One region of the Colwellia sp. BRX8-4 genome, then DNA from elsewhere that is predicted to be linked to it. Evidence: riboswitches for the same ligand, from Rfam matches in the RefSeq annotation. Region 1 holds a riboswitch; the other holds the start of a gene.
The links. Region 1 has a riboswitch for cyclic di-GMP ahead of H4J56_RS17425 (DUF3718 domain-containing protein). Riboswitches for the same ligand answer to the same signal wherever they lie in the genome.

Region 1 (11,382 bases):
GTTGTCCTTACGAGGGTGAAGTATCACCAGAAAAAGTGGCTGAAGTGGCTGAAAAACTTTACCAAATGGGCTGTTATGAAATATCGCTTGGCGATACGGTTGGTGTGGGCACACCTGTTAATGTACAGAAGATGTTACAAGCGGTTAGTGCCCGTGTACCTAAGGCTAAACTAGCGGTTCATTTTCATGATACCTATGGTCAGGCGTTAACTAACATTTACACCGCTTTACAAAATGGTATTGCCGTTATTGATAGTGCCATTGCTGGATCGGGTGGTTGCCCTTATGCTAAGGGCGCTTCAGGTAATGTTGCCACTGAAGATGTGGTTTATTTACTCAATGGTTTAGGTATTAATAGCGGTATTAATTTAGATAAGTTAGTCCATGCCGGTTGGTTTATCAGTGATAAATTAGGTAAAACCCCGGCATCTAAAGTTTCTAATGCCTACCGTGCACAGTAATAAATATAATAATAAATGACGATGTATGATAAATACTCTATAGAAATAAATGTAATGAGGATTAAATAATGGCCGGATTTGACAAAGTAGTAGCAAGCTATGAAGAAGCGATGGCAGGACTTGAAGACGGCATGACCGTTATCTCGGGTGGCTTTGGTTTATGTGGTATCCCAGAAAATCTAATTAGTGAAATAAAGCGCAAAGGCACTAAAGCATTAACGATGGTTTCAAATAACTGTGGTGTCGATGATTTCGGTTTAGGTGTGTTACTGCAAGACCGTCAAATCAAAAAAATTGTTGCATCATATGTTGGTGAAAACGCTGAATTTGAACGTCAAATGATGAATGGTGAATTAGAAGTAGAACTCACACCACAAGGCACTTTAGCTGAAAAAATGCGAGCTGGTGGTGCTGGTATACCTGCTTTTTTTACGGCAACAGGTTATGGAACACCGGTAGCAGAAGGTAAAGAAGAGCGTGAAATAGACGGTAGAATGTATATCCTTGAGCCCGCAATTAAAGGCGACTTTGCCATTGTTAAAGCCTGGAAAGCCGACCGTTACGGTAATTTGGTTTTTAGAAAAACAGCACGTAACTTTAATCCTATGGCAGCAACGGCAGGCAAAATTACCGTCGTTGAAGTTGAAGAGATAGTTGAACCTGGCGAGCTAGACCCAGACCAAATCCATACACCAGGTATCTATGTTAATCGATTGATTTTAGGTACATTTGAAAAACGCATTGAACAACGAACTGTTCGTACTGCTCAGTCATAAATAATTCCGGAGACTAAACAATGGCTTTAACAAGAGAACAGCTAGCACAACGTGTAGCACAAGAATTACAAGACGGTTATTACGTTAACTTAGGTATAGGTATTCCAACGTTAGTTGCTAACTATATTCCTGCGGGAATAGAAGTGATGCTTCAATCTGAAAATGGTTTACTTGGCATGGGACAGTTTCCCACCGAAGACGAAATTGATGCAGATTTAATTAATGCCGGTAAACAAACGGTCACGATGGCAAAAGGTGCCTCTATCTTTGATAGTGCCGAGTCATTCGCAATGATACGTGGCGGACATGTCGACTTAACAGTACTAGGTGCCTTTGAGGTCGATGTAAACGGTAACATTGCTTCATATATGATTCCAGGCAAGCTGATTAAAGGTATGGGCGGTGCTATGGATTTAGTTGCGGGTGCTGACAATATTATTGTTACTATGACTCACGCTTCTAAACATGGTGTTTCAAAACTTTTATCTAACTGCACTTTACCGTTAACAGGTAAGGGTTGTATTAAAAGAGTACTCACTGATTTAGCCTTTATCGAAATTAAAGATGGCAAGTTTCATTTATTAGAGCGAGCACCAGGGGTCAGTATTGAGGAAATAATAAAACTCACTGAAGGTGAATTAATTGTTCCTGAGCATGTCCCTGAAATGAAATTTTAATAACCTAGCGGCATATTAATCATACGATTAAATAAAAAAAGAGCTTTAGCTCTTTTTTTTTACTCTATATTTTAACATTACATTAAAGTTCACTTAATGGTTTTGATAGTCACCATTCGATTAAGCACATGTTCTATTTGAAAAAAAATTGATAAAAGTGTTTTTTTTATTAAATTTCTTTACGCATGTCACTAGCGTATTACACATTTTTCTTGCATTTATTGGCTCAATTCGCAATACTAAAAGGGACAAAGAAAAGGCAAAACACGTGAAATCGTGTTACGCAAAACCACCGGTCTAAGGGATTTATGTTTTATATATAAATTCTATGACAGCGGAGTCACCTCGTTATACAAGGTACATCCCGTGGTTTTTTCCTTTACTAACTAAATTAATTACAAGGTTACTAAAATGAAAAAATTATTACTAGCTTCTACCATCACTATTTTAACATTAACGTCTGTTGTATCGGCGCCGAAAGCACAAGCTGCTGACATCGCTCAAAGCGTTTGCCAGTATGTAGCTGCAGACGACAAGAAACGCATGCGTTCGTTCTTAAAAACGAATAGATTAAAAATTCGCACTATCTTTCATGGTATTGAGTGTAATGGACAGAATCTGTTGGCGTTTGCATCGTCTAATGGTTCAGTTAAAACAGGTTCTTTGATGATTTCAAAGTTACCAAAGAAAGTTGTTTCTGAAAACTTAGCTATTTTGCAAACCGGATCGCAACCATTGATAGACGCAGCTAACGAACGCGTTAGCAGCTAAACTTATTTTTTAGTAGATGTTATTTGTTCAATCAAGTGTACTGTTTTACTAGATAATAATTCTATGTCATTTTAAAAAGCCTGCTTCTGCAGGCTTTTTTTTGCCTTAGTCATTTCAATCTATTTTTTGACTCGTTAAGCTAGCACCAGGTTAAAAAACTGATTACACTTAAGTTATACGAAGAAGACTGCGATATACATGTTGAATAAAAGAAGTTATAAAGACAGTAAGAATGCTTTAGTACTTACTGGTGGTGGCGCCCGAGCGGCTTATCAAGTAGGTGTGCTTTCTGCCATATCAAAATTTGTCCCTAGAAATCATGGCATCCCCTTTCCCATTATATGTGGCACCTCTGCTGGTGCTATAAATACCACAGCGCTAGCCTGTTATTCTTCATGCTTTCATTTGGGGGTAAAAAAATTAGAATGGGTTTGGAAGAATATTAATACCAGTCGAATATACCATAGTGATGGTATTCGGGTTTTCTCACATTTGGCGAAAGGTATGCTGGCAAGTTTCCAAGCAGATTATGCCAATAAAAGTGCGCGTAGTTTACTAAACAACGCGCCACTTCGTGACTTACTGAATATGGTGGTCGACTTTAAACGTATCGACACCAATATTTTACGTGGCTATTTATCTGCAGTTTCTATTACTGCATCAAGTTACAGTAATGGCGATTCAATTAGTTTTTATCAATCTGATGAGTCTATTTCTCCTTGGTTTCGCGCTAAACGTCGTGGTGAGCCTTGCCAAATTAATAGTGAGCACTTAATGGCTTCTGCCGCTATTCCCCTTGTGTTTCCTTCAATCAAAATTCGCCAAGAGCATTATGGTGATGGGTCTATACATCAACTTTCACCGTTAAGCCCTGCGATACACTTAGGTGGAGAAAATTTGTTTATTGTTGGTGTTGATCAACCTAAAGCACCACTTCATAGTAAAGTGAATAATCCTCATCCTCCGACAACCTCTACTGTTGCCGGTCATTTACTTGATACTATTTTCTCAGATACATTACACAGCGATATTGAACGTCTAGAACGAATTAATGAAACAATAAAACTTATACCACCAGAACTTAGAAAAGAAAAAGATGGTTTAAAACCGATATCATCATTTCTCCTTAATCCCAGTCATGACTTTAATGCCATGGCCGTAGAGTATTTTTCAGACCTACCACTATCGATACGTTTATTATTACGCAGCGTAGGTATCTCTAATGACTCTGAATCAAGTATTGTTAGTTATTTATTATTTGAAAAAAATTATTGTCGGCAGTTAATTAAACTGGGATTTGAAGATGCTATGGAGCAAGAGACTGCGATTAGAAAATTTTTATCTCTTGAATAACGATCCATTGCTAAAGTAATAAAGTAAACGCCTTGTTGAACAAAGCGTTTATTGGCTTAGTACACTGCGGACAACCAAGAAAAAATTCCCCCTCTCTTGGATGAAATGTCCTGCTCGTTATACTCATCTAGACCTAACAACACTGCGGACATCCAAGAAAAAGTTACCCTCTCTTGGATGAAATGTCCTGCTCGTTATACTCATCTAGAGCTAACAACACTGCGGCAATCAAGAAAAAAATTCCCCCTCTCTTGGATGAAATGTCCTGCTCGTTATACTCATCTAGACCTAACAACACTGCGGACAGTCAAAGGAAAAGCTAAACTCCCTTTTGAACAAAGCGCTCTGCTCGTTCTACTCGTCGAGGCTTTCCGCGTACAATCAGGGTATCCTGAGCTTGAAGAATAGTGGCTTCATCGGGTTGCTCTGATTCAATATTGTTACGGCGAAGCGCAACCACCGTGACCCGTTTTGCCGATAAATTCAGTGACGCTATAGAATGCCCATTAGCATAAGAGTTTTCCGTTAATATAATCCCATTAGCGAATTCAATGCGATCCATAGCTTCAGGACTCATGTCAGTATGCTCACCCTGAAAAAACCCATGCAAATGGCTGTAGTGGTCTTTACGTTCTTTTTGTACACGGCGAATAATACGAGAGAAAGGCACTCCGGTTAAAGATAACACTTGAGAGACCAGCATTAAGCTGCCCTCTAAACTCTCTGGTACCACTTGATTAGCACCCGCTTCTTGCAATGCTTGTAGTTGATCGTCATTTCGAGTGCGCACAAGGATAGGAACATCGGGTGATAATGATCTAACTTTTTGAATAACCTCAAGTGATTGTTTGTCCTCACCAAAAGCAATAACAACAAGCTTAGCTTTCGACAAGTGAGCTGCTTGTAATAATTCAGTTTGTCTTGATGAGCCAAAAAGCACATTTTCTCCTGCTTCACGCGCTTTTGTTGCCCTAAGTGGGTCAATATCGATAGCAACAAACTTAATCGACTCTTGCTTTAAAAAGCGACTCACCGTTTGGCCAATTCGACCAAAACCACAAATAATGACATGGTCACTTAACTCTGTTTGCTCGGGAAGTTCAGCTAAATGATCGGTATCTATGGGCTTTTCGTTACTCAACATCAACGACCAACGACGAGCATTGTTAATCATATAAGGTGTTATCGCCATACTCAATACACCTGCGCCTAACAAGATAGAAGCAGTTTCAACCGGTAACAATTTAACCTGATTGGCTAAAGCGATAAGCACAAAACCAAATTCACCCATCTGTGCCAACATAATACCTGCAGCCCAAGCATCTTTAGCCGCTTCTCCTGCGCGTTTTGCTAAGAAGGCTATAATCAGTATCTTAACCACCATAAAGCTGACCATAACGCCGATAATAACCAATGGTGAGGAATAAACGATGCCGATGTCGAGTTTCATACCGACCGTTACAAAAAATAAACCTAGCAAGATATCACGATAAGGCCGAATATCGGCTTCAAGCTGATACTTGTACTGGCTTTCACCTAACATCATACCTGCGAGAAAAGCCCCTAAAGCCATAGATAAGCCAAACCATTGCGTCAATGATGATGCGACTAAGGTAACTAATAAGGTTGTTAAAACAAATAATTCATCGGTTCTAACTTGCGCCACTAAATTAAATAAACGTGGTAGCAACCATTTTCCGGCAAACATTAACAAGGTAACGACAAAGACGCCTTTAACTAGAGCAATCAGTAGCTCAACAACCATTGAACTATCAGACTCTTGGGCAAACATCGGGATGATAATTAATAAGGGAACAACGGCTACATCCTGAAAAAGTAAGATAGCAACAGAGAGCTGCCCAGACTTTCTTTTCATTGCGCCCGTTTCACTCAATTGCCGAATAACGATGGCTGTTGAAGAAAGCGCTATAATACCACCAATAATCAAAGCACTAGCAAATGTCTGACCAAACAACAAAGCAATGCCCATAAAAAAAGCTAGCGAAATACCTACTTGAAGACTACCAACCGCTAAGACCAGATGGCGCATGGCGATTAATTTAGGTAATGAAAATTCTAAGCCTAGGGTAAAAAGTAAAAAGACGATACCTAACTCAGCAAAGTGATCGTAATCCACTTGGTCTTGAACCAAAGATAAACCATGATCACCAACCAGCATACCTGCCACTAAGTAGGCTAAAATTGCCGGTAAGTGTAAACGGCGAAATAACCAAACAATAAGTACAGCACTTGATAGAATAGCTAAGAGTTCAAAATGACCTGTCACAAAAAATCCTTATTTTATCATTCGCATCGGTATTAAATTTATAAAAATAGAGTGAGCACTACTGAGTCTAAAGCAATTATCGGTAGTTTGACAGCGGCAACTCCTTGCCATTAATGAATTGTCAAAAATTCGTCAAAGATTTTATTAATATAAACTCATTTAATATCAATACTATAAAAATAACCACTTTAAAATAAATTTAGGTATAAAAATTGCTTAATCATATCTGATAAAATAATCAGGTGATGATATGCAGACATTAAATTTAGTAGATAATCAGGCTTTTCAATATAACGCTTTTAAAGTGTTTGATAGTCCTGACCATGAAAAATCTAATAGAAAATTAGCGTTAATGGAACAACTCCAAACATCGCTAGAGCTTGATCGTTTACTCAATATTTTTGCAATGGAAGCAGCTAAGTATGTCGATTTTTCAGGTCTATATTTCAAGAAAGGTGATATGACCGCTTCGATTAGAGGGAGTAGACAAGGTAAAAATGAACGTAGTTTTGAATTAAAACTAAACCAAAAGTTTGTTGGTATTTTGACCTACGCCATTAATTCACCAATAAGCATTACTAATTATAAGATACTTAACGAGTTACACCAGTATTTAATTCACCCATTAAATAATGCTTTACAGTATCAGGAAGCTTTGCTGTTAGCGATGCAAGATGGATTAACCTCTTTAAATAACCGTCGATGTTTTGATGAGCAGTTAAAGCGTGCTATGCACCATGCAAACCGCCAAAATAGTAAAGTCGGTTTAATCGTCTGCGACCTCGATAAGTTTAAATTAATTAACGACAGTCATGGCCACAATTTAGGTGATGATGTCTTGATTCAGTTTTCTTTGGCGCTTAAAGAAAGTGTCCGAGATTCTGATAGTTTATTTCGATTTGGTGGTGATGAGTTTTCAATCATTGTTGAAAATGCCACGCTAGATTCTCTACTCGTTATTGAACAGCGGATATACAGCGCAATGACTCGTGATCCTTTATTATCAAAACATCAAGTCAGTTGTAGTTTAGGGCATACTTTTATGGACAGGATGGATACGCAAGCAAGTTTTTTTAAACGCGCCGACAAAGCGCTATATCAAAGAAAAATATTTAAAGACCGTAAGCTAAGTTTAGTCTAGTGAGATTAACTTAGCTTAATTTTTCGTCTTCTGCAAAATAGCGAAGCGCTAATTTTTGTTGCTCTGGCGTTCTGCCAATAAGCAGGCGGCAAAACCTTACCGCTTTGCCAAATTTGTCAATGCCGACAATTGATAGTGCTTTTTTAAAGTTTTCAGCCGACAAGTCATAGGTTTCAATAAAGTGCTCAATAGCAAGATCAACACTTGGATAAGTTACCCCATCAAAAGTAAACTCGGTGCCAATATAATCAACATCGAGTTCGACGCCCTCAAGCGACAATAACCAACCTTGATAATTTAAGCGTTGTTTGGCTATTTCATACATCATCCAAGCACTTTTTTGAAAGCCAATAAAATTTCCGCTTTCAAACTCACTATCAGCAAGCTCTTCTTTCGTCCAATTGATACCTATCGCTAAATCTTTTTGATAGGTTTGTGCTAAAAAGTGCTTAACATTATTGGCAACAGCCCAAATAGAATGCTGCTTTGCCTTTCTCGCTAAAGAAGTACATTCACGACAACTAGGTACAGATAATGGTGGATGTGAGCAATCAAAAACTAGAAAATATTGATGCGGAAAGCCAAATGTTAATTCAGATGGCTCGCCACAAAACCAGCACTGATGGCGTTGTTCAAAGGGTATATCAACTAAGGTGTGTGCCATAAGTACTGTTCAACAATAAATTATCTACGTTTGCCGGTAGGCGCTGGTTTGGCTTTTTTGGCCACTTTTGCACGTCGTTTAGCCGCAGGCGTACTATCTGCCTTTTTACGGGCTATTAATTGGTTTTTCTCTTGTGTCGCTTTGTAGCGGCTTTTCTTTAGAGGTTTATCTTCTTTTTCAGCATATTGTGCTGGTAAAGCACGTTCTAGTTCATATCCAGGGACAATTGTTCGTTCAAAAGTTCGACCAATTAATGCTTCGATATTTTCTAAAAACTGTTCATCTTTAGGGCTAACTAGTGAAATTGCCGTACCAGACTTTCCTGCTCGGCCTGTACGGCCAATACGGTGCACATAATCTTCAGCAAGATAAGGCAAGTGAAAGTTAACAACGTAAGGTAAATCAGGAATATCTAATCCTCGAGCTGCAACATCGGTAGCAACAAGCACGCGAACTTTTCCTTCCGTAAATTGTTCAAGGGCTTTGTTTCTTGCGCCTTGTGTTTTATCACCATGACACAACGCCGACTTAATTCCGTCAAGCTTAAGTTCTTTAGCGAGTATATTTGCACTTTCTTTGGTACCTGCAAAAACAAGTACTTGCTGCCAATTATTAATACCAATCAATTCTGATAATAATTCACATTTACGTGTTTCTGATACCCAATAAACTGATTGTTTAACCTTGCCTGATGTTGAATTTTGGCGTGAAACTTCTAAGGTTTTTGGCGTATGCAAGACTTGTTTAGCTAACGTTTTCACTTTATTTGAAAATGTTGCTGAAAACATCAATGTTTGATGTTTTTGCTTAATAACACTGATTAATTGCTGAATGTCATTTAAAAAACCCATATCTAGCATACGGTCAGCTTCATCTAAAACAAGAAATTTAACTTGTGATAAATCTACATTTCTCGCCACTACATGCTCAAGTAGACGCCCAGGTGTAGCAACAAGTACATCAACACCTTGCTTTAACATTCTAGTTTGTGGTGGCATATTTACACCACCATAAACAGCACCGCAGCTTAATGGTAAAAATTCACTATAGCTTTCGATATTACGGGCAACTTGTTGAGTAAGCTCACGCGTTGGCGTTAAAATAAGTGCGCGAATAGTTTTTGATGAATTATTATCACTTGGAATTTTAGCTAAAGCCTCTAGTATAGGTAAACTAAAAGCGGCTGTTTTACCGGTACCTGTTTGCGCACTTGCCAGTAGATCAACCCCAGACCGAATAAGCGGTATAGCTTGCTGCTGAACAGGCGTCAACGTTTTATAACCACAGGCTTTAACTGCCTTTAATAGTTCAGCCGACAACCCTATTGCATCAACACTCATATATCACCACTTATCAAAAAAAAACGAAACCCAAAATTAAGGCGCGCATTCTAGCATAGTTTAAACATTATTCATCAGACTATTTTTGCCAGATCCCTTTCGTCAAATTAAAACGATTATGCTCGCTTTCACTTGGCTTATAGCTCGGCAATTTTCCTTGGTTATGTTGCTGATGATAGTCTTGAGTAATACTCACCACAACTTTAGACAAGAGTAATAAAGCCGTGACATTAACTACCGTCATAAGCCCTGTAGATAAATCAGCTAAAGCAATAACTTGAGGTAAACTCGCTACTGAACCAAAAATCAACATCGCCAAAAATCCACAACGTAAAAACCAATGTCCAAGTGGATTATCCATATTTAAATACTTCAAATTATTTTCAGCATAAGCAAAGTTGGCAACAATTGAGGTGAAACCAAACAGTAATATAGCGATAGTAATAAAATCGCTACCCCATGCGCCCACTTGATAAGCTAACGCTTGCTGAGTTAATTGTATCCCTTGTGCATCGCTACCTGTTTCTTTGAATAATAAAATAAGAAAAGCGGTACAAGAACAAATAACAATAGTGTCAAAAAACACAGCAAGCATTTGTATATAACCTTGTGAAACAGGATGAGGAGGATAAGGTACTGCGGCGGCAGCGGCATTGGGTGAGCTCCCCATCCCCGCTTCATTAGAATAGAGTCCACGTTTTATGCCTTGGACTATTGCCGCACCAACTAAGCCGCTGCCCGCTTCTTTTAAACCAAAAGCAGAAGCAAATATATCGCTAATAATGGCAGGGATTTTTTCAATATTTAAAAAGATGACCGCTAGACAGACTAATAAATAAGCAAGCCCCATAAAAGGTACCGTTATTTCTGCAAAACGAGCGATGTTTTTCAAACCACCAAAAACAATAAAGGCCGTTGCTATAGTAATGACAATGCCGGTAAATAACGGGTTAATACCAAAAGAGCCGTCAAAAGCACTGGTAATTGAATGGGCTTGCACTGAGCTAAAAACAAAACCATATCCGAAAAATAAACACAGCGAAAAAGTCACCGCAAGTTTTCTACTTTTTAAGCCTTTGCTCATGTAATAAGCAGGACCACCACGAAAGTTTCCGTTGGCATCTTTTTCTTTATAGAGTTGGCCTAATGCACTTTCAGCAAAGGCAGTTGCCATACCAACAAGAGCAATAAGCCACATCCAAAAAACAGCACCAGCGCCACCTAAGGTAATAGCGACAGCTACCCCCATTAAATTTCCGGTGCCGACACGGGCGGCAAGCGAAGTACATAATGCTTGAAAAGAAGAGATGCCTTGGCTGTCTGTTTTACGACTTAATTTAAGTAACGTAAACATGTGAGTAAAGTGAGTTATTTGCAGGCACTTTAATCGCCAAGTAAACCAAATACCACAACCGGTCAGTAAATAGATAAGCACACTGCCCCATAAATAACCATTGATCGTACCTATCCATTGTTCTATCAAAATATCTTTCTCACCTTTTTAGATTATTACTAATTATCATAACAAACAAAGTACTACCAGCGTTAGACCCTATTAGTGTTAAGAAAACAAATAGTGCTAAGCAAAAAAAACCAGTGAACGATCACTGGTTTTTATTACTCAATGTAAAGTTAATTACAGTGCTTTAAATATTTTTTCAACAGAGTCTTTAGCATCACCAAATAACATCTGAGTATTTTCTTTAAAGAATAATGGGTTTTGAACCCCAGCATAACCGGTACTCATTGAACGTTTAAAGACAATGACTTGTTTAGCATTCCATACTTCTAGCACTGGCATACCGGCAATAGGGCTGGTTGGATCTTCTGCAGCTGCAGGATTTACCGTGTCATTTGCCCCAATCACCAAAACAACATCGGTTGTAGGGAAGTCATCATTAATTTCATCCAT
Region 2 (11,382 bases), on a different contig from region 1:
AACCGCTTTTTCGGCGGCCTGAATTTTTGTTTTCATACCACCGGTGGCAATAACGTTATTTGTTGTTCCAGCCATGGCATGAATTTCAGCGGTAATTTCGTGAATTTCAGGGAGTAACCTTGCCTTAGGGTTTTCACGCGGGTCTTGGTCATAAACACCGTCGATATCGCTTAAGATGAATAAGCAGTCAGCCTCACTCACTAAAGCGACTAAGGCGGCTAAATTATCGTTATCACCGACTTTCAATTCATCGGTCGCGACCGTGTCATTTTCATTAACAATAGGGATAACACCATTTTCCAATAAAATGCGTAGGGTGTTTTTAATATTGATGTAGCGCTGGCGATCTTTTAAATCTCCATGGGTAATGAGTAACTGACTACAAGGAACATCAAAAAATCGCTGCCAATTCGCCATCATTTTCATTTGCCCAACAGATGCCATCGCTTGTTTAGTGGGAATAGAGGGTACGGGAGAGCCGTGCTTAATTAATTGTCGTCCTGCAGCAACACTGCCAGATGAAACGATAATAATTTCTTTACCTGCCTGTTGGCATTCGGTAATAAAACGAGCAATAGCAAGAATATACTTACCACTACAGCCCTTATTGTCTGGTGCAACTAAAGCACTGCCTACTTTAATTACCGCACGATTAAAATTCATTGTTGTTCCCCTATGATCCAGCCCCTAGCATGCCTCGATATGCAGGTAATTTGCAATCAACTTTTTGCCATAATATAGATGAGTTTATCCTTTTTAGGCTGTTGACTTCTTATATCGAATTAATTCGGTATTTATATCCATTAAAACTTAAGAAATGGCGAGTTACTTAACTTGAAATAACAAGATGGTGTTTTTTACCTCATTCTAAAATATCAATAATAGACGCCTAAAACGCCTTTCTCTGCTAATTATTAACATTAAGCCTCGTTAACTTTCACTCATTTCAACAACTTGATGAATAATCGTTTTCAAACGGTTGTTAATCGTGATTAATTTATTTCACTGTTTTTGCTGAAAATTACTTCAAATCAGATTATGATCGGACATCTATTTATTTTTGTTATATTGAGCAAGTATTCCATGTTGAATTTTTTACCTCCGCTACTTATTCATATTATTTCGCTAACAATTTATACCGTTAATACGCTTTTCTGGTTAATACCTATTATTATATTTTCATTTTGTAAGGCTATTATTCCCTTAACCTTTGCTAAAAAAATATTCAGCTATTTATTAGATCAAATGGCAAGCAATTGGGTGGGTGTTAACACCTTTATTCAAAAGCTCTTTAATAAAACAGAAATTAAGGTAACCGGCTTAGATCAACTAACCATGAAAGAATGGTATTTGGTAGTCTGTAATCACCAAAGCTGGGTTGATATTGTTATCTTGCAGCGAGTAATGCATCGCAAAATTCCTTTTTTGAAATTCTTCTTAAAAAAAGAACTTATTTTTGTGCCTTTTTTAGGCTTGGCTTGGTGGGCCCTCGACTTTCCATTTATGAAGCGTTATAGCCAATCTTTCATTAAAAAGAACCCTCATTTAAAAGGCAAAGACGTTGAAACCACACGTAAAGCTTGTGCTAAATTCAAGCATAAACCCGTCAGTATAATGAACTTTATAGAAGGAACACGCTTCACTAACGAAAAGCACGATAAGCAAAATTCCACGTTTAAACATCTACTTAAACCTAAAGCTGGTGGCATAGGTTTTGTGCTAGAAGCCATGGGTGGCAACTTGCATAAAATAGTCAATGTTACCATTCATTACCCAGAGGGGATCCCTACTTTTAGTGATTTTTTAGCGGGAAAAATTAAACAGGTAAATGTCGATGTAGAGGTTTCAAACATTGGGGATGATCTTGTTGGCGACTATGTGCGCGATCGACATTTTAAAATAAAATTTCAAAAGTGGGTTAATCAATTATGGCTTGATAAAGACCAAAAACTTATCGAGTTTAATAATGATAATACCGCTAAATAACATTGAAATTGAAAAAGGAAACTTAAATGAGTGAACTCATTAGCACATGGTTAACTAACCAAGGTATCGCCGAAGCGTATTTAGCGATGGCCACCATTTTTGTTGGTTGCATGCTCATTTTTGTCATTTCAGCATTGGGTTACTACCTCGCAAAATATCAGGTATTAGCTTTTGTTAACAAAATGGTCAGCAGAACAAAAAATACTTGGGATGATGTTTTATTAGAGCATAATGTTTTTTCTCGCTTCGCTTTTTTAATTCCGTTATTCGTACTACTGTTTTTAACGCCTATTTTACTGCCCGAACAAGCATTACTTGGCGCCGTTTTAGTGGTTTTTGTAAAAATAGCTCTCAGCTTTCAAATTGCACGTTCTATTAGTGCTATTTTAAACGTCATTAGAAGTCTTTATCAAAATACTGCGCGTGACCGCTACTTACCCTTAAGCTCAACGATACAAGTGATAAAACTGGTTATTTATTTGGTTGCTACGATTCTATCTATTTCATTTATTTTAGATAAGTCACCTATTTATTTACTCAGTGGTTTAGGTGCATTAACTGCTGTTTTATTATTAGTATTTCAGGACACGATTAAAGGTTTAGTCGCTAGTATTCAAATATCAGCAAACAAAATGGTCGCGCCTGGTGACTGGATTGAAATTCCTAATTATGGTGCTGATGGCGATGTTATTGAGATTGGTTTAAATACGGTTAAAGTAAAAAACTTTGATAATACAGTGACAACTGTTCCTACGTACGCCTTAATAAACGGCTCATTTAAGAATTGGCGAGGCATGCTTAATTCAGGTGGTCGACGCATTAAGCGTAGCATTATTATTGATATCAACAGTATTTCATTTTATCAAAGTGCTGAGATTGAAAAACTCAAAGAAATTAGTTTATTAAAAGATTATTTACAGCAAAAATCTGATGAAATCACCACGAGTTTAAAAACGGCTAATTTATCTAACGATAATGTTAATAGCCGGCAGTTAACCAATGTCGGAACTTTTCGCGCTTATATTACCGCTTACTTAGCTAAACATGAAAAAATACATGATGAGATGACTTGTATGGTCAGGCAATTAGCGGCAACCGACTCAGGCTTACCGCTGGAGATATATTGTTTCAGTAATGACCAAAACTGGAAGAATTATGAGAGTATACAAGCCGATATTTTTGACCATTTATTCGCTATGGCACCGGTATTCAGTTTACGTGTTTTTCAGCATCCTACCGGCTATGACTGGCAAAAAAGTCGCTCAAGTCGACAACTTTAACGTTGACGAACTACGCCTTCTTGCATCGTTGAGGCAACAAGCTGTCCTTGACGATTAAAAATTTGCCCTTTAACTAAGCCTCGACCGCCACTTGCTGACGGACTATCCATAACGTAAAGCAGCCAATCATCAAAACGAAATGGACGATGAAACCACATGGCATGGTCAATAGTGGCAATCTGTAAATTGGGTTGCCAATGACTCAAGCCATGTGGAAATAAAGCCGTTGGTAAAAACAAGAAGTCAGAAGTATAAGCCAGCATATAGGTATGAATACGTAAATCATCAGATAAGGTGCCGTTTGCTTTTATCCACATCTGAGACTTAGGTGCTGTCTTTTCGGGTTGCAGCCAATTATAAGGTTTAACAGGACGCATTTCGATGGGCTTTTCAGCTAAAAATTTACCTCTAATTTCTTCAGGTATTTTATCTTGGTTGTCGAAAATGAAATCTGTGTAAGACGCTAAATCTTCAGGTGCGGGTACATCGGGCATAAGATCTTGATGCTCAATGCCTTTTTCATATTGTTGAAAAGAGGCCGTCATATAGAATATATCTTTACCGTTTTGAATTGCTTTAACACGCCGGGTGCTAAAACTTTTACCATCACGGATATTTTCGACTTCATAAACAACCGGCTTACTGGCATCACCTGGACGTAGAAAATAAGAATGAAGCGAGTGAACATTACGTGCTGAATCAACTGTTTCTTGAGCGGCAGAAACAGCTTGTCCCATTACTTGACCACCAAACAGCGCACGAAAGCCTAAATCTTGGCTTTGACCACGATAAATTCCTTGTTCGATTACCTCTAATTCTAATAATGAAGATAAATCATCCAACACTTGACTCATAATATTTAGCACTCACTGATATAAAATTTTGACTATAGCATATTTATAATTTATATCTTTAGCGACATTTTAAAATTGTTGAAAATTCATACGCTGCAAGGTAGTATCTAGGGAATAAGAAAATTATTGACTAAAAATACGAAGAGATCTCAATGGAAGCGCTATTAGAAAGAGAAGTATTGTTAGAAAGAAGGCAAGGTAGTAATGAGGAACAGTCGCTATGGGACAGGCTTTCTCTTGCACAAAAATTTGCCGCCAGTAGCATGACTCAGTTTGGTTACGACTTATCTTTTATTAGAAATAGCAATAACGGCAGCTTAGCCATATTACAATGCAATGGTAAAACAGCAACCATTAACGGTGAAGGTGAAGTAGACTCAACACCAAGTATAATTATTCGTCCTTAATTATTCGTCCTTAATTATTCATCCTTGATTAAAGGCAAATACCTAGCCTACTTTCAGAGATACATGAAAAGATGCCCCTATTAGGCATCTTTTTTAGTTTTAGTCAGTAATAAAGCTTCAATTAAAGAAATATACCCCGTCAAATTATTACTTGACCACATTCGTCTTACGCTGGCATCTTGCTTAGCAACATGCGCCACGAACCTTTTAAAAGCGTCACCGTCAAAATTTCCATAACACTTTTTAGTGATTGACTGCAGTTTACCTTTTCCTTTTAAACACTCAATAAAAATCGAGGCATAGTTATTAACCAGTGGTGAAATAATTTCAATCGTCTCAGGTTCTAATGCCTGACAATTTTTAATTATTTGTAATCGATTTTTAACAAAATCTTCGTGTCGCTTGGCAATTATTGCCATAGAGTCTATATAAAACTTATTTTCTTTCTGACTACTACTGAGCTCTTTTTTCACACTAAATAATTCGCGTTGCAGACCTTCTGCTCGAAAATAAAAATAAATACTCAAAGCTACAAAAATAGCAGCAATGGACAATACAAAAATCATATTAAGCCTATTAAAATAAAAAGTAATATTGACTACGCTTTAGTGGTTTCACTTAAACGCGATAAAAATATGTAAGGGTCAATATCTTGTGCTGTGGGTGAGCCATAGGCGTAGCCAATTTTAAGTGAATAATCACCTAAATTAGCGAAGAATCTCAGTTTAATTGCATTAGCTAAACTATTTAACTTAATCGCTATTTCAGCTTGAGTTTGGTGAGGACCTATCAGTAAATATTCACCATCGTTAATCGTACCCGCTTCATCAAATTCACCTTTTGACTCATTAAGTAAGGTCGCTAATGTTTTTGAAACTTCGAGCATAATTTTATCATTAAAGTGAAAGGTAAGCTCTTGCCAGTTAACAACTGATAAGTAGCCAATCGCTAAGGGATAGTCGTATTTCCTCGCCATTTTATAATTCAGTTGATAATTTCTTTTCGTTTGGGAGGGCGTTACCAAATAAGATAATGGCTGTTCCTCTTCATCGTATACTTGATTTAAGCGCAACGTTCTTTGTCTTAACCCAAAAAAAACCAACGTAATGACTAATAAAATAACGATCACAATCAATAAATATATAACTTCTTTTTGCGCGATAAATTTTGCACTGAATTGAGTTTGTAGCTTACTCTGTTCAGCGAGATTCAGGATTAAATTTCGACTTTTATCATTTGCACTTAACATTTGACTGGAGTCAATAATTAAAGAGGGTTCAGCCTTTTTCTGAAACTGTTGAAGTAATTCAAGATAATTTTTATGGGCCATTAACGCATTTTTATAATCACCGTTTTGCTGATACATATGACTTAATAAAAGTAATAATTTAGCCTGCTTTTTTGATAGCTTTATGTGTTTAGCAGTTAATTCAGCTAATTGAAGGTAATGTTGGTATACAGCTTTATTGTTTAATAGACTTGAGGTCTCTGCTAATAGAATTAACGAGGTTAAATAAGGCTTATTTAAGCTCTTTTCATTAAATGTAGCACTGGCTGATAATAGCCAATTATGTGAGTCACTAAATTCTCCCTGCTTTAATAACACCTCTGCCAATCCTAATTCAGCATAGGCAGCACTAATTGGAGCATTTTTATTTTTGCCGTGTTTTTGTGCTTCCCAAAAAGCATTGTAAGCATCATCAAATAAATTTAACTGAAAATAAGCACGGCCTAAGTGTAAATAAGTTTGGTCAATATTAGCCAGTTTGTCTAAATCAAATTTTAACGTTAATAGCTTATTTTGCATGGTTAGCGATGTTTGATAATCGCCTAAATAATAATATGCCGTTGCTAAAATTTCTAAAAGACAAAGGTGATCCTCATACTGAGGATTTACCGAAATCAGCACCTTAACTTGATTAAGATCATTCATCGATAAATCGTTTTTATTTTGCAACGCATAGGTAACAGCTCGATAACTCAAAGCAATTAAACGATATTTTAGCACTTGTGGAGAATCTGCCATTAAAATAACATTGGTTGCCATATTTTGAGTTTGTTCATACTTCTCTTGTAAATAATAGCCATCTGCAACTTTCAGCAATAAATTAAACTTTATGGCTGGTTCAAGTCCTTGCAGAGAAATTCCATCTTGCGCAAAATGAAATGCTTCGCTATTTTCACCCTTATTATTGGCAACATCAGCAAGAAGGATGAAGGTTTTTCCACGAATTTGGACGGTATAATTTTCTTGAGATCCCAAAATTTTTTTTGAAAGTGTAATGATCTCTTCGTAGGGAAGGTTTTCAGCGTCTTGTAAAAAATAGCGCTCAACATCTTTAATGTTTTGCTCAACGTTTAAAGCATCATTGGCAAAACAAAATAAAGGAGCTATAAAAAAACAAAGGATCAACAACAGTTTACAGGGCATTATTAACTAAAATCCTTTATCTAATGATCAGTAGAGTGATCAGCCATAACCTATAAATTTATCTATTACTTATAGGTTTTCGTTACGGTTCAACAAATTATTCATAATAAAGGTTTACAAGCATAGTTCAACGCTTATAATGAATTTAGAGTTTCTAAAACTCGAAAAGGGCAAATCTAGTGAAAGCTAGAGACGCAAAGTTACCGGTCTAAGGGGAAACCTAGGATAGCGGAACTGCCAAGTATAGATATAGTGGGGGCTTGTCTTTATTTTGAACAGTTTGCTTTCGGTATACTTTGCGGTCCTTCCCTTATTTTTAATTATTTTCTGTCATATATTACCTTCATTTAAAATACTATATAACTAAATATATGTTTTTTATAGACAAAAAATATATGTGGTACTTTACTTGTTTATACTAGAAAATGGTCTATTGATATTATTAATTGGGTGTGCAAATTGAGATGGAACAATGAAATATCATGATTCCATAAAACAAGCTGAACTAAAAATGAACATGGCCGTAAAACAATTACAGCGGTGGTTTTTACCTGTCAGCCCAATTAATTATTCAGTTAGCTACGAATATATTAATAAAAAAAACATTCTTCTTAATACTGCCATTGAAAATAAACTTGCCACGGGTAAAAAGCTTGATGATTTTTTCATTGAAGAAAACTATCGCCAATTCATTTTAGGCCAAAGTAAATTCAGAGATGAACTCATTGACGACCTAGATGACGTTGTCACCCATGTTGAAAAAAACAGCCAAAAATCATCGCAGAGTATTAATAAACTGATTACCACGCTAGACGGCAATATTTCTGATCTACAATCTGCCGATAAAGAAAAAATAGTCGTTGCGGTAAATAGCATTCGCCAGGCATCTAAAGCCTTTAAACTACACCAACAAAAATTTGCTGAACATATTTCTTTTACCCGTAAAAAGACCCAGGCGTTAAAAGTTGAATTAAAAGAAGTACGTGAAGAAATTTACATGGATCCACTTACCGGTCTTTATAATCGTAAAGCTATGTCTAAGCATTTAGATTTATGGCTAACAGAAGATCCAAGTCGGCAAGTTGCCGCAATTGTCGTCTGTGTTGATCAAATTTCAGAAGTTAATCTGCAATTCGGTCATTTAATTAGTGATGTTCTCTTATCAAAAATAGCCAGTAAAGTGAGTAGTTATGTTGATGGCAGCGGTCTACCAATACGTTCAGGTGGCGATGAATTTTTAATTCTGTTACCTGATATTGACAAAGAAAGTGCTCGAGAAATTGCCAGTAAAATAACACATGGCGTTGAAAAGCTGCGCTTTGTTAGTAGTAAGTCTGGTATTAGATTACCTCAAATGACATTGTCTACTGGTGTAGACACCTTTAATATTGCTGAAAATGCCAGCAGTATCTTAAAAAAATCACGCCTGTTACTACCCGATTTATACAAAAAAAATAATACATTAAGTTCTTAATCGCTCAACAAGATACTTTTTGCTTGATGACATTTTTCTCTCGCTGATATTTTCACTTCAATAAATAATATCAGTGATAGTATGCCCAACTTTACTCAATATAATCGGTAATAATCTTAATATACTCGGTGGTAAATCAAAGAAGATTACATTGCGAGTGCTTAGCTAAAAATAGTCGACGACAGCCTCCTTGTTTTCTCATATACTGAATGCAGTGTAAAATTCCTAACGACTAAGAGAGAAATAATTTATGAAAAAAATTACTTTAGCTGTTGCTGCTACTTTAATGATGGCGTCTCCTGTTTTTGCTGGTGATGCTGCTGCTGGTAAAGCAAAAACTGGTATGTGTGCTGCTTGTCATGGTGCTGCTGGTATCTCTGCGGTACCTATGTACCCAAACCTTGCTGGTCAAAAAGAAGCTTATCTTGCTAAACAGTTGAAAGACTTTAAAGCGGGTAAACGTAAAGATCCTGTTATGGGACCTATGGCTATGGGTTTAAGTGATGAAGATATCGCAAATATTTCGGCTTATTACGCTAGTTTAAAATAAACTCAGTAATTATTGTTGAACCTGGTTCATCAAAAATAAAATTAAAAAACGCTCAATTGAGCGTTTTTTGTTTTAAGCATTATGCTGTTGAATAACTTGCAAAAAGTCATGTCCATAACGGGCAAGTTTTGTATCACCAATACCATTAATATTTAGCATTTGCTGTGATGTTTTTGGCTTTATACGCGCAAGCTCTGACAACGTTGCATCATTGAAAACAATGAATGGCGCAATATCCTCTGCATCTGCAATCGTTTTACGCAAACTTCTTAATTTAACAAATAAGACACGGTCATAACGTTTATCGGTTTTATCTTGTTGCCAATAACTCGCTTTTTGCAACCTTGGTGAAGCTAACATTAAGGGTTCATCCCCTTTCAACACCGAGCGCGATGCTTGTGTTAAAAATAACGCAGATTGTTGAGAAATATCTTGCTGTAAAAATCCCAAATGAATCAATTGTCTAATAATAGCAAACCAATATCCCGGAGTTTTACTTTTACCGATAGCGAAAGTGGACACTTTTTCATGCTGCAGTTGCCTAACTTTTTCAGTTAACTCCCCTCTGAGCACTTGCACAACATGTTCAATATCACCTTGTTGCTGGATACGAAACACACAAGATAAGACTTTTTGTGCCGCTTCAGTAGCGTCAAATTGAGTGGGTGGATCTAAACAAATATCACAGTTACCACATTTTTTAGTGGTAAATTCTGCAAAATAATTAAGTACAACTTGTCGACGGCAGGTTTGAGCTTCAATAAAGCCTTTTAACGCTTGAAAACGCTGTTGTTCAACGTTCACCCTTTCTTCATTATCACCATCAGCTATATACTTGGTAATGCGTTCTACATCTTTTTCATCATACAAAAATAACGCTTCTGCCGCTAAACCGTCTCGGCCAGCACGGCCAATCTCTTGATAATATGACTCGAGTGTTCTTGGAGGTTCAAAATGAATCACAAAGCGGATATTTGATTTATTGATGCCCAATCCAAAAGCTACGGTGGCAATAACCACTTGAATATTATCTTTGGCAAAACCATCTTGGACAATATTGCGCATCTCTGTTTCCATGCCAGCATGATAGGCAGAACAATTTATACCCGCACTTGCTAACATTTTAGATAATTTCTCAACTTGCCAGCGGCTACTACAGTAAACAATGCCGCAATCATCACCACGCTTTTTAATGTAGCGTAACACCTGGTGATCGCCCTTATATTTATCCGCTAAGGTAAAACGAATATTAGGCCGGTCAAAGCTATCAAGATGAATATAAGGATCAGTCAATGCGAGTTGAAGAAGAATATCTCTTCGGGTTGTAACATCGGCAGTTGCTGTTAACGCCATAACCGGTACCGATGGAAATCGTTGTTTAATTGTATGAAGTTGTGTGTATGCCGGCCGAAAATCATGTCCCCATTGTGAAATACAATGTGCTTCGTCAATAGCAAATAAACTTATCTGTATGCTTGCCAAGCGTTGCATAAAATAATAATTTTTTAAACGCTCTGGAGCTATGTATAACAACTTAAGCTCACTACGAGATAAGCGCTCAAAAATATCATTGATTGTTTCTTGATCTAAACTCGAATTAACAAAAGCCGCTGAAATACCTTGTCGAGTCAAACCATCAACTTGATCTTTCATTAAAGCTATTAAGGGTGAAACAACGATGGTTATTCCTGGTAATAATACGGCAGGCAGTTGATAACACATCGATTTACCACCACCCGTTGGCATAAGTACTAAACTGTCTCGACCTTGAAATAATTGCTGAATAATTTCTAATTGTCCGCTTCGAAAAGTTTGATAACCAAAATGATGCTTTAACGCATCTTCAAGCTGAGCTTGTGAGACTGTGGGGGGAGCTTTTAGCAACGGAGTAAACTTTATTAAACGACAATTATTGTTATTTTACCCCAGCCACAAAAAAAGTCGAGAGCACTATTTTAGTATTTATTGAATGCTTAGAAAGATAAGTGCTAAGCTACAATGAAGACATTAGACCAGTTAGAAGAATCTGCTGGTTAAATTGGAAGGATTATGACAAATAATTTAGATGAAAAACAAATGATTGAGCAACTTACTCATTTTTGGTCACACAGCCTTCCCTTTAATAAATTACTGGGCCTAACCGTTAGTAAATTTGATTGTAATACCTCTGAAGTACGTTTTTTATGGCAAGATAAGTTAATGGGCAACCCATTACAGAAAACGCTACATGGTGGTGTCACTGCATCAGCCCTTGATTTTGCTGGTGGTGTTGTCGTGGCAGCGAATATGATTGAACAACTTGAGCACAAAACACCAACAACAATTCAACAAAGTTTGAGCTGCCTAGGAACGATAGATCTGCGTACCGATTATTTACGACCAGGTCGTGGTGAGGAGTTT

Region 2: another riboswitch for cyclic di-GMP. It lies ahead of H4J56_RS01260 (GGDEF domain-containing protein); the one in region 1 lies ahead of H4J56_RS17425 (DUF3718 domain-containing protein).

What each region holds. Positions count from the first base shown of each region.
Region 1 is NZ_JACGVS010000028.1:12,437-23,818, reverse strand. It holds gene H4J56_RS17440 (hydroxymethylglutaryl-CoA lyase) at 1-461, shown strand, start outside; gene H4J56_RS17435 (CoA transferase subunit A) at 530-1,237, shown strand; gene H4J56_RS17430 (3-oxoacid CoA-transferase subunit B) at 1,258-1,914, shown strand; cyclic di-GMP riboswitch class I at 2,163-2,262, shown strand; gene H4J56_RS17425 (DUF3718 domain-containing protein) at 2,326-2,685, shown strand; gene H4J56_RS17420 (patatin-like phospholipase family protein) at 2,884-4,038, shown strand; gene H4J56_RS17415 (monovalent cation:proton antiporter family protein) at 4,358-6,325, opposite strand; gene H4J56_RS17410 (GGDEF domain-containing protein) at 6,576-7,466, shown strand; gene H4J56_RS17405 (hypothetical protein) at 7,477-8,130, opposite strand; gene H4J56_RS17400 (DEAD/DEAH box helicase) at 8,151-9,470, opposite strand; gene H4J56_RS17395 (sodium:alanine symporter family protein) at 9,550-10,953, opposite strand; gene pntB (Re/Si-specific NAD(P)(+) transhydrogenase subunit beta) at 11,107-11,382, opposite strand, start outside.
Region 2 is NZ_JACGVS010000001.1:283,179-294,560, forward strand. It holds gene proB (glutamate 5-kinase) at 1-663, opposite strand, end outside; gene H4J56_RS01230 (acyltransferase) at 1,084-1,986, shown strand; gene H4J56_RS01235 (mechanosensitive ion channel family protein) at 2,013-3,266, shown strand; gene tesB (acyl-CoA thioesterase II) at 3,263-4,120, opposite strand; gene H4J56_RS01245 (hypothetical protein) at 4,273-4,527, shown strand; gene H4J56_RS01250 (hypothetical protein) at 4,608-5,093, opposite strand; gene H4J56_RS01255 (hypothetical protein) at 5,126-6,958, opposite strand; cyclic di-GMP riboswitch class I at 7,118-7,200, shown strand; gene H4J56_RS01260 (GGDEF domain-containing protein) at 7,431-8,432, shown strand; gene H4J56_RS01265 (cytochrome c) at 8,683-8,982, shown strand; gene recQ (DNA helicase RecQ) at 9,055-10,866, opposite strand; gene H4J56_RS01275 (thioesterase family protein) at 11,032-11,382, shown strand, end outside.